Regions from separate parts of the Blautia sp. HCP3S3_D9 genome, predicted to be linked through region 3. Evidence: riboswitches for the same ligand, from Rfam matches in the RefSeq annotation. Region 3 holds a riboswitch; each other region holds the start of a gene.
The links. A riboswitch is a leader RNA that binds a small molecule or an ion and turns the genes downstream of it on or off. The one in region 3 is predicted to bind tetrahydrofolate.

Region 1: another riboswitch for tetrahydrofolate. It lies ahead of ACTNES_RS05110 (folate family ECF transporter S component); the one in region 3 lies ahead of folE (GTP cyclohydrolase I FolE).
Region 2: another riboswitch for tetrahydrofolate. It lies ahead of folE (GTP cyclohydrolase I FolE); the one in region 3 lies ahead of folE (GTP cyclohydrolase I FolE).

Annotation. Positions count from the first base shown of each region.
Region 1 covers NZ_JBQHWS010000014.1:26,198-29,464, forward strand. Annotated here, with positions in the region: gene ACTNES_RS05100 (hypothetical protein) at 24-1,202, opposite strand; gene ACTNES_RS05105 (hypothetical protein) at 1,282-1,479, opposite strand; THF riboswitch at 1,804-1,908, shown strand; gene ACTNES_RS05110 (folate family ECF transporter S component) at 1,996-2,556, shown strand; gene ACTNES_RS05115 (GNAT family N-acetyltransferase) at 2,835-3,267, opposite strand, start outside.
Region 2 covers NZ_JBQHWS010000137.1:3,509-6,775, forward strand. Annotated here, with positions in the region: gene ACTNES_RS17635 (DUF4869 domain-containing protein) at 1-298, shown strand, start outside; gene ACTNES_RS17640 (ATP-binding protein) at 304-1,287, shown strand; THF riboswitch at 1,353-1,449, shown strand; gene folE (GTP cyclohydrolase I FolE) at 1,587-2,144, shown strand; gene ACTNES_RS17650 (HD domain-containing protein) at 2,141-2,638, shown strand; gene folP (dihydropteroate synthase) at 2,678-3,267, shown strand, end outside.
Region 3 covers NZ_JBQHWS010000043.1:13,992-17,258, reverse strand. Annotated here, with positions in the region: gene folK (2-amino-4-hydroxy-6-hydroxymethyldihydropteridine diphosphokinase) at 1-55, opposite strand, end outside; gene folP (dihydropteroate synthase) at 170-979, opposite strand; gene ACTNES_RS10125 (HD domain-containing protein) at 1,094-1,576, opposite strand; gene folE (GTP cyclohydrolase I FolE) at 1,573-2,130, opposite strand; THF riboswitch at 2,294-2,390, opposite strand; gene ACTNES_RS10115 (ABC transporter ATP-binding protein) at 2,506-3,267, opposite strand, start outside.

The sequences.
Region 1 (3,267 bases), on a different contig from region 3:
ACTGTAAATGGACTGCTTTTGGCTTATGCATACTGAATCTTGACTGCAGTATAAATATTAGAAGATTTTGATTTAGACGGATGGAAAGTAACACATACATAGTCGCCGTATTCCACACCGCTTTCAGTAAGATCCTGAGCGTTTTCAATGCGGAAAGTGTCGACTGCACCATCGTCGGTCTGAACGGTGATCGTATTAGCGGTGCTTCCGATGATAGTTCCGGTTGCTGTAAAGGAAATATGTTTATCATCGATTCCGGCAGGATTTTCTCCGGTTACGGCAATGATACGAATGCCCTCCAGAGTGTCCTCTTCCAGATTTCCAATATAAGTCACATTTGCATGAGAACCGGGAGCAATTCCGCCCTCAAAATAAGCGGGAATTGCAGACATATCAATGCTTAGCGGAGTATCACTGCCAGCAGGAAGAACCTGAAGAATATTCAGATTTACTGCCTGGATGGTTACCAGAAACTGTTTCTCACGGTTCGCAATCTGCTCCGGTGTCAGTGTAACTGTCGGTTCAGGTGTAGGTGTCGGATCCGGAATCTGCAGGTCTTTCAGGTCGGAAATACTCAGGACTTTCAGATGACTAGCGTTTAAAGACGCAGAGGAATCATCAGAAGTATCCGGAAATTCACCTTTAAAGGTAAGGTAGACCCAGTCGCCGGATTTGATGCCGTTCTGATAATATTGTTTCGTTCCGGTGATCGGGTAAGTAGCAGTTTTGCCTTTTTTATTTTTTATGGTGATCGTATTGGAGGTCAGAGATATGACCTGCCCGTGAGCAGTACGTTTCTTCAGTTTGTTCTTCTTGTGGAATTCATCCACTACTTTCAGAACACGAACACTGCTTGTATCTGTATTGGAGAGCTGTCCTTCATAAATAATACTGATCTCATCACCGGTGATCATTCCGCCTTTACACTCCAGTGTGGCGTTGGAAACATTGAATACATAAGATGCATCGTCTGTATTCAGGATGAGCTGGCTTCCGGAAAAATCCTGTAGAGTACCGGAAATCTCATCCATATAAACGCGGTCTTTGGATTCGGTTGTAGTGGTGGTATCAGTTGAAGAAGCGATTTCCCGGGCAGAAGTATCTCCGGTAGATGTAAATTGTTCCAGTACAGTTCCAGGGCTGCAGCCGGTCACAGAGAAAGTGAGAACGGTACAGACACATGCAGCAAGCAGTTTTTTCATAGTAAAGACAGGACCTCCGATAAATCATTCGTTTGAGCATTATTCCTGCCAGGTGCAGTGCAATGATCTCAAAACATAATTATTTATGAGAAGAGATATCATCTTCAGGCGGATCTGGGATAAAGTCAAAAATTTTCCGGTAGTTTTCCCATTCGTCATTGTCTTTGGCAGGAGTAGATATCAGGCCGGTACATTCTGTACAGGCGTTGGTATTCAGGTAATTATCATAACATACATTGTAAGGATTTTGGCAGCTATTTTTACGCTTTTCTGACATTTTTTTACCTCCATGATTATAGCAGATGTGATCCATCTGTCTGTATAATGGATAGTATTAGTATATGCGGTTATTTTATGTGAGTTTTTTGTTCGCTGTTTAAGGAAAACTGCGAAAGAGTTATTGGGTTATGGAGAAGTAGTAAAACGGATTACGAATATCTGACAGAACTGATAAGATTCTGGGAAGTGTGCTGCTGTGAGCTGACAGTAACTGGTTTTCGTGAAATATGTACAATAAACAGACTATAAATTTGACAAAATAATAACGAAAAATATATTGAAATTTCTATGGATTGTGATATAATTTCGATAAATAAATAATAGCGAAGTAGGATTTTATGCGTCAAGTGTTCACAGGCTGGGGAGTCGCCGTGAAACGAAAAGTAGAAAGCGTGCTGCTTACGATATGATTTCCGCACCCGTTGCTACATATGAGGACATCTCATAATGTGGAGGGATTATTATTTATGGTAACTACTCTATTTTTTAAACACATTATGGAGGTGTTTTTATTATGCAGAAAAAACAATATTGGAATGTAAAAACATTGGTGTTCATGGCTCTTCTGATCGCCATGCATCTGGTACTCACACGAGTTCTGGTGATTGATCTCGGTGCATACCGTATTTCTGTAGGAAGTGTAAGTACAATTCTTGCAGGTCTGTGGCTTGGCCCGGTAGCTGGTGGTGTCTGTGGATTATGTGCAGATATCATCGGATGTTTTATGAAAGGATATGCAGTAAACCCGTTTATTACAGTTGCAGCAGTTCTCTGGGGCGTTCTTCCTGCTCTTGCAAAACCGTTATTTGCAAACAAGAAGAAAACAGGAAAGACAGTTGGCATCTGCGTATCTATTGTAGTAACAGCGGTTCTCAGCTCTCTGGTATTTACAACAGCAGGACTTGTAATTATGCTTGGATATAACTTCTACGCGATCATGCCTGGAAGACTGGTACAGTTCGCGATCATGATCCCGATCTACTGTGTACTGACCTGCCTGCTGTATTTCAGCCCGCTGACAGCAATGGTTGTTGAGAATGCGGCACCTGCAGTGCTGAAGAACAAAACCGTATAATTGAGATAGAATTAAGACTTGAATAATGGACTGATAAGATAGTTAAGAAAACATGGTTTTGCGCGGACTATGTTAATTACATATCAATCGATTCCCCGAAAAAGAAGAAAGTTATGATATAAAAAGACAGACTCATTGTAAAGTAAAATATGAAGTACTTTACAGAGAGTCTGTTTTTATTATATTCTGAAACTTAATCAAATCAAGTAAATCTTCTGCTTCAATTGTGAAAAGCAATGAACAGTGGGCGGGGACATGCCTGCCATGATCAGAGCATTTTATTTTTCTGGTGGATAGTTACCGTTCTCATCCGGCTGTACACGGAACCAGTAAGTATAAAGTTGGTTGAATCCGAGCAATTTGTACAGTGCACGGGCATTGTCATTTCCCTCTACAACCTGAAGGTATGCATTCTGCGCACCTTTCTTTATCCCTTCTTTCAGAAGTCCGGTACAGATCTGGCGTGCATAGCCGTGTTTGCGATATTCTTCTTTTACATGGATGGCATAGATCCCGATGTAATCTCTGTCCAGAATGCCGAGTCCGGTTGCAATGATCTGGCCGTCCATACGGATGCAGGCGCAGATAGTTTCTTTGAGGATCGCCTGATACATGGATGGAACGACTTTGCGGTGAACGGGGTTGGTAGTGTTCTTTAAGCGAAACAGACTTTCAATCCATTCAGATGGAATGTTATCGTAGAACGTTACG
Region 2 (3,267 bases), on a different contig from region 3:
TCCAGTGTTGGGACAGATTCCTCCTGAAAGACTGTCAGGAGGAGTGAAGACATTGTTGCTGATTTTAAATGAACCGGATCGGATTTTCAATGCCTCGACCTGTGGCGATAACTGTGCAAAATGGATATTGGAAATAGGCAGGATTAAAGATGTTACCATTAATCTCAGGCATATGATGAGTTTTGGAAAAGACACAAAATTTGAGATAAAAGTCCAAAATGGAGGAGAAACGGTCCATTCAATGAAGGAACTTGTTCCTATAGCAAATAAGTATTTAAATGAAATGAAACAGGAGTAGTGATTATGAAAGGTTCACATAGAATCATTGTAGAATCCAGAAAAGTGAAATATGATTTTGTAATTCATAGGAATATTACAATCATTACTGGTGACAGTGGATCAGGTAAGACTGTTTTAATTGATCTTATACATGATTATGGAAGATATGGTGCGGACAGCGGTGTATTTCTTTCCTGTGACTGCCCCTGTAAAGTGATTGATAGTGAGGATTGGGAAAGAAAGATAGAAGAAACAACAGGAAGCATTATTTTTATTGATGAAGGAAATCGTTTCCTGGTTTCAAAGAAGTTTGCACAGCTTGTGCAGGGATCTGATAATTACTTTGTACTGGCTACAAGAGAAAAGCTTCCGGCATTGCCATATAGTGTAAGTGAAATATATGGATTTCGCAAATCTGGAAAATTTCATGATGCGAAACAGAAATATAATGAGATTTATCATTTGTACGGTGAAATATCAGAGGAAAAGAATATCAATCCGAAACTTGTAATAACAGAGGATTCCAATTCGGGATTTGAATTTTTTAAAGAAATGTCCAGACAGAAGGGTGTGAACTGTTTTTCTGCTAGTGGGAAGTCAAATATCATCAGACAGTTGGAACAGAGACCGAATGAAGAGGGTACAATTTTGGTCATCGTAGATGGAGCTGCATTTGGTTCAGAGATGAAAGATATCAGTGAATGCATTAAAACACAGGGAAACATTGTACTCTATGCACCAGAATCTTTTGAGTGGTTGTTACTTTCAACAAAGGAAATACCGGAAGTAAAAGTAGAAACAATACTTCAGAATCCAGAAGAATATATAGACAGTAAAGAGTATGTCAGTTGGGAACGATATTTTACAGATTTATTGATAGAAAGTACCAGTAAGAATTTTATATGGGCATATTCGAAGAAAAGGCTTACAAAGGCGTACTTTGCTCCAAGAATAGTGAATGCGGTAAAAACAATCATGAAATTGGTAGACTGGGAAAAATCATTCTGAAAAGTCAGAAAAAACCTTTTCTATTGTCGTATTACATGGTATACTGAATACCGAAATGAATGATATGCAAAATAGGATTTTATGCGTCAAGTGTTCGGTGAATGGGGAGTTGTCACTGAAACGAAAAGTGCGTCTTACGGTATATTATCCGCACCCGTTGCAAACAATATAAGAGGATATCTCATATTGTGTTAGGGAATGTTTTTGACATACATTCTATCACAATTGGAGATATCCTTTTTTGATTTGATCAAAAGGATAATCTCCATTTCAAAAAATACAAAGGAGGTTATTTTTTAATGGTTGACAAAGTGAAAATTGAGCAGGCAGTCCGTCTGCTTCTGGAAGGTATCGGTGAAGATATCACACGGGAAGGTCTGATCGATACTCCTGACAGGATTGCCCGCATGTGTGAAGAAATTTACGGAGGTCTTGGCCATGAAGCGGACCAGCACCTGTTAAAGCAGTTTCCTGTAGAGAATAATGAAATCGTACTGGAAAAAGACATCACCTTTTACTCCATGTGTGAGCATCACCTGATGCCTTTTTATGGAAAAGCTCATCTTGCATACATCCCCAACGGCAAAGTTACCGGTTTAAGCAAACTGGCACGTACAGTAGAGGTTTATTCCAGAAGACCACAGATTCAGGAACGGCTTACTGTTCAGATTGCAGATGCTTTGGAGCGCACTCTGGATCCAAAAGGAATTATGGTAATGCTGGAAGCGGAACATACCTGTATGACCATGCGCGGAATAAAAAAACCGGGTAGCAAAACGATCACTACTGTAACCCGTGGTGCGTTTACAGAAGATAAGGAACTGCAGAAAATGTTCCTTTCTATGGTAAAAGGATGAATAACAATTTTTCAGATATGGATCGTGTCAATCGGATTTGGAGGCATCCGGTTTATCAGGAACATTATAAAAAAATACAGGAACTTGAAAGTGAACGGATCTTCTGCCGTCATACGCCTGAACATTTTCTGGATGTTGCACGGTTGATGTACATTTATGCACTGGAGAAACATCTGGAGTTGCCCAAAGAGCTTATCTATGCAGCAGCACTTCTTCATGATATCGGACGTGCACAGCAATATCAGTACAACATTCCCCATGATATTGCAGGAGTAGAAATCGCAAGGGAAATTCTGTCAGATCTGCACTTTACAGAACAGGAAAAAGAACTGATTCTGTCTTCCATTGGACATCACCGAAAAGGAGATTCCTGCAGTACGCTGGCAGCACTTCTTTATAAAGCGGATAAGCAGTCCAGAAATTGTTTTTTATGTTCCGCTGCTTCTGAATGCTATTGGTCTGATGATAAAAAAAATATGAAAATTGAATACTGATCTTCTTCATAAGCATAAAAGAAAGGATGGGCTCTGCTCATGAAAATTGGAAACCGTTTTTTTGATACTAAGAATCATACTTACATAATGGGAATTCTAAATGTTACCCCTGATTCCTTTTCTGACGGCGGCAAATGGAATCATATGGATGAAGCTCTGAAACATACAGAGGCGATGATTGCTGATGGTGCAGATATTATTGATATCGGAGGCGAATCTACACGTCCCGGCCATACACCTGTCAGTGCTGATGAGGAAGCGCAGAGAGTTCTTCCTGTTATTAAAGCGGTCAAAAAGCATTTTGACATTCCTGTTTCTGTAGATACTTTTAAGAGTAGCGTTGCTGAAAGCTCTATCCAGGCAGGAGCTGACCTGGTTAACGATATCTGGGGATTAAAATATGATCCGAAAATGGCAGCTGTGATCGCAAAATATGATGTGGCCTGTTGTCTGATGCACAACAAATCTAATACAGAATATCAAAATTTTGTCATTGATATGCTCGCTGAAACACAGGAATGTGTTAATCTTGCAAGACAGGCTGGAATTAAAGATGAAAAAATCATGCTTGACCCGGGAATTGGTTTTGGAAAAACATTTGAAATGAATCTGGAAGCAATGAATCACCT
Region 3 (3,267 bases):
TTGCAAAAATTTCCAGTTCTTTAATCTCTATTTTATCTAATCTGGTTTCATCCATAACAGCAAGTCCTTTCTGTAAGTTATTTATATTTACTGTCTTAATTGCAATATTTTATGGAAGTGTGATAGGTCAGTAAATGTTATTGTTCACTTCGTGCACCGTGATCAGTAATTATCTGCGTCCCAAGATTGCTTCTGTCATCTGAATGACACGTTTGTTTTCCTTGACATCATGAACACGGACAAAAGAGCATCCCTTCATTACGCCGATCACGCTGGTGGCCAGAGTTCCTTCCACGCGCTGGTCAACAGGCAGATCCAGTGCCAGTCCGATCATGGATTTGCGTGAGGTGCCGAGGAGAACCGGGAATCCCAGATTCTGAAAAAGTTCAAGATGGTTCATAGTTTGCAGATTCATTTCAAATGTTTTTCCAAAACCAACACCTGGATCAAGCATGATCTTTTCATCTTTAATACCGGCCTGTCTTGCAAGATTGACACACTCCTGGGTTTCTGAGAGCATGTCTATAAGAAAGTTCTGATATTCTGTGTTGGATTTGTTGTGCATCAGGCAACAGGCAACGTCATATTTAGCGATTACGGATGCCATTTGCGGATCATATTTTAATCCCCAGATATCGTTGACCAGATCAGCACCTGCCTGGATGGAACTTTCAGCAACACTGCTTTTAAAAGTATCTACAGAAATAGGAATGTCGAAACGTTGTCTGACAGCCTCGATAACCGGCAGGACTCTCTGAGCTTCTTCGTCGGCACTGACCGGTGTATGGCCAGGACGCGTGGATTCGCCGCCGATATCAATAATATCTGCTCCATCAGCGATCATTGCTTCTGTATGTTTCAGAGCTTCATCCATGTGATTCCATTTGCCGCCGTCCGAGAAGGAGTCAGGAGTAATATTTAAAATTCCCATTATGTAAGTTTGATTTTGAGTATCAAATAAACGGTTTCCAATTTTCATGAGCAGGGACCATCCTTTCTTTTATGGTTATGTAGAGGATTAAAGCATGTTTGAACAAGATGTGCGTCACAATTTGTGGGAATGATTTTTCAAACACGCTCTAGTATTCAATTTTCATATTTTTTTTTCGCTGGACCAGTAGCATTCAGAAACAGCGGAACATAAAAAACAGTTTCTGGATTTTTTGTCTGCTTTATAAAGGAGTACTGCAAGCGTATTGCAGGAATCTCCTTTTCTGTGATGACCGATGGAAGACAGGATCTGTTCTTTTTCCTGCTCTGTAAAATTCAGGTCTGCCAGAATTTCCCGTGCGATTTCCGTACCTGCAATATCATGGGGAATATCATGCAGATACTGTTCTGCACGTCCGATATCGTGAAGAAGAGCTGTGGCATAGATCAGTTCTCTGGACAGATCCATATGTTCTTCCAGCGCATAAATATACATTAACCGTGCAACATCCAGAAAATGTTCCGGAGTATGACGGCAGAAAATGCGGTCATTCTCAAGTTCCTGTATTTTTTTATAATGTTCCTGATAAACAGGATGCTGCCAGATTTGATTGATACGATCCATATCTAAGAAATCGGTATTCATTCTTTTACCATGGAAAGGAACATTTTCTGCAGTTCCTTATCTTCCTTAAATGCGCCGCGGGTTACGGTAGTGATCGTTTTACTTCCAGGCTTTTTGATTCCGCGCATGGTCATACAGGTGTGTTCTGCCTCCAGCATTACCATGATTCCCTTTGGATTCAGGGCGCGTTCCAGAGCATCTGCGATCTGGACGGTAAGGCGCTCCTGAATCTGCGGTCTTCTGGCATAAACTTCTACGGTACGTGCCAGTTTGCTTAAACCGGTAACTTTGCCGTCAGGGATGTAGGCGAGATGAGCTTTTCCATAAAAAGGCATCAGGTGATGCTCGCACATAGAGTAAAAAGTAATGTCTTTTTCCAGTACGATTTCATTATTTTCCCCTGGAAATTGTTTTAATAAATGCTGGTCTGCCTCCTGACCGAGACCTCCGTAAATTTCTTCACACATACGGGCAATTCTGTCGGGAGTATCGACCAGCCCTTCCCGTGTGATATCTTCACCGATTCCCTCCAGAAGCAGACGGACTGCCTGCTCGATTTTTTGTTTGTCAACCATTAAAAATAACCTCCTTTGTATTTGTAGAATGGAGATTATCCTTTTAATCAGTTTTTGGGCGTGCACTTCAGGTTTGATACACAAAAAAGGATATCTCCAATTGTGATAGAATGTATGTCGAAAACATTCCCTAACACAATATGAGATATCCTCTTATATTGTTTGCAACGGGTGCGGATAATATACCGTAAGACGTACTTTTCGTTTCAGTGACAACTCCCCATTCACCGAACACTTGACGCATAAAATCCTATTTTGCATATCATTCATTTCAACACCAGTATATCATGTCATACAGTAATAGAAAAGATTTTTTTGACATTATTGGAAATTTATTTCAACTGGTAATGAAAAGAACTTGTTGCTGAAGGGCGATTATTCAGAAACCTTAGCAAACTGGCTGTTATACAGAGTATGATAAAAGCCGCCCTTCGCGATCAGTTCATCATGTGTACCCTGTTCAATAATACTTCCGTCTTTCATAACAAGGATCAGATCTGAATTGCGGATCGTGGAGAGACGGTGAGCAACGATAAAGCTTGTTCTTCCCTCCATCATTCGTTCAAATGCTTCCTGAATCTGTAATTCTGTTCTGGTATCAATACTGGAAGTAGCCTCATCCAGAATCAGCATCGGAGGCAGGCAGAGCATAACTCGTGTGATACACAGAAGCTGTTTCTGTCCTTGACTTAAGCTGTCCTCGTTAAGCATGGTATCCAGTCCTTTAGGAAGACGCTGGATAAATTCCCAGCTATGGGTAAGCTTGGCTGCTTCGATGATCTCAGTATCTGTAGCGTCCGGTTTTCCAATAGAGATATTGTCACGGACGGTTCCGTTTTTGATCCATGTTTCCTGAAGCACCATACCATAGCTGCTTCTCAGAGAATGACGGGTAATGTCTTTAATTGGTTTACCGTCAACGGAAATAGAACCGGCATTTACATCATAGAATCTCATCAGAAGGTTGATAAAGGTTGATTTACCGCATCCGGTGGGCCCTACGATAGCAACACGCATACCAGGTTTTACATGAAGATTGAAGTCCTCGATCAGTTTTTTTGACTCATCATAATGGAAGCATACATTCTTGATATCCACTTCACCTTTTACATTTTCCAGTGTGTTAGAAGCTTCTGC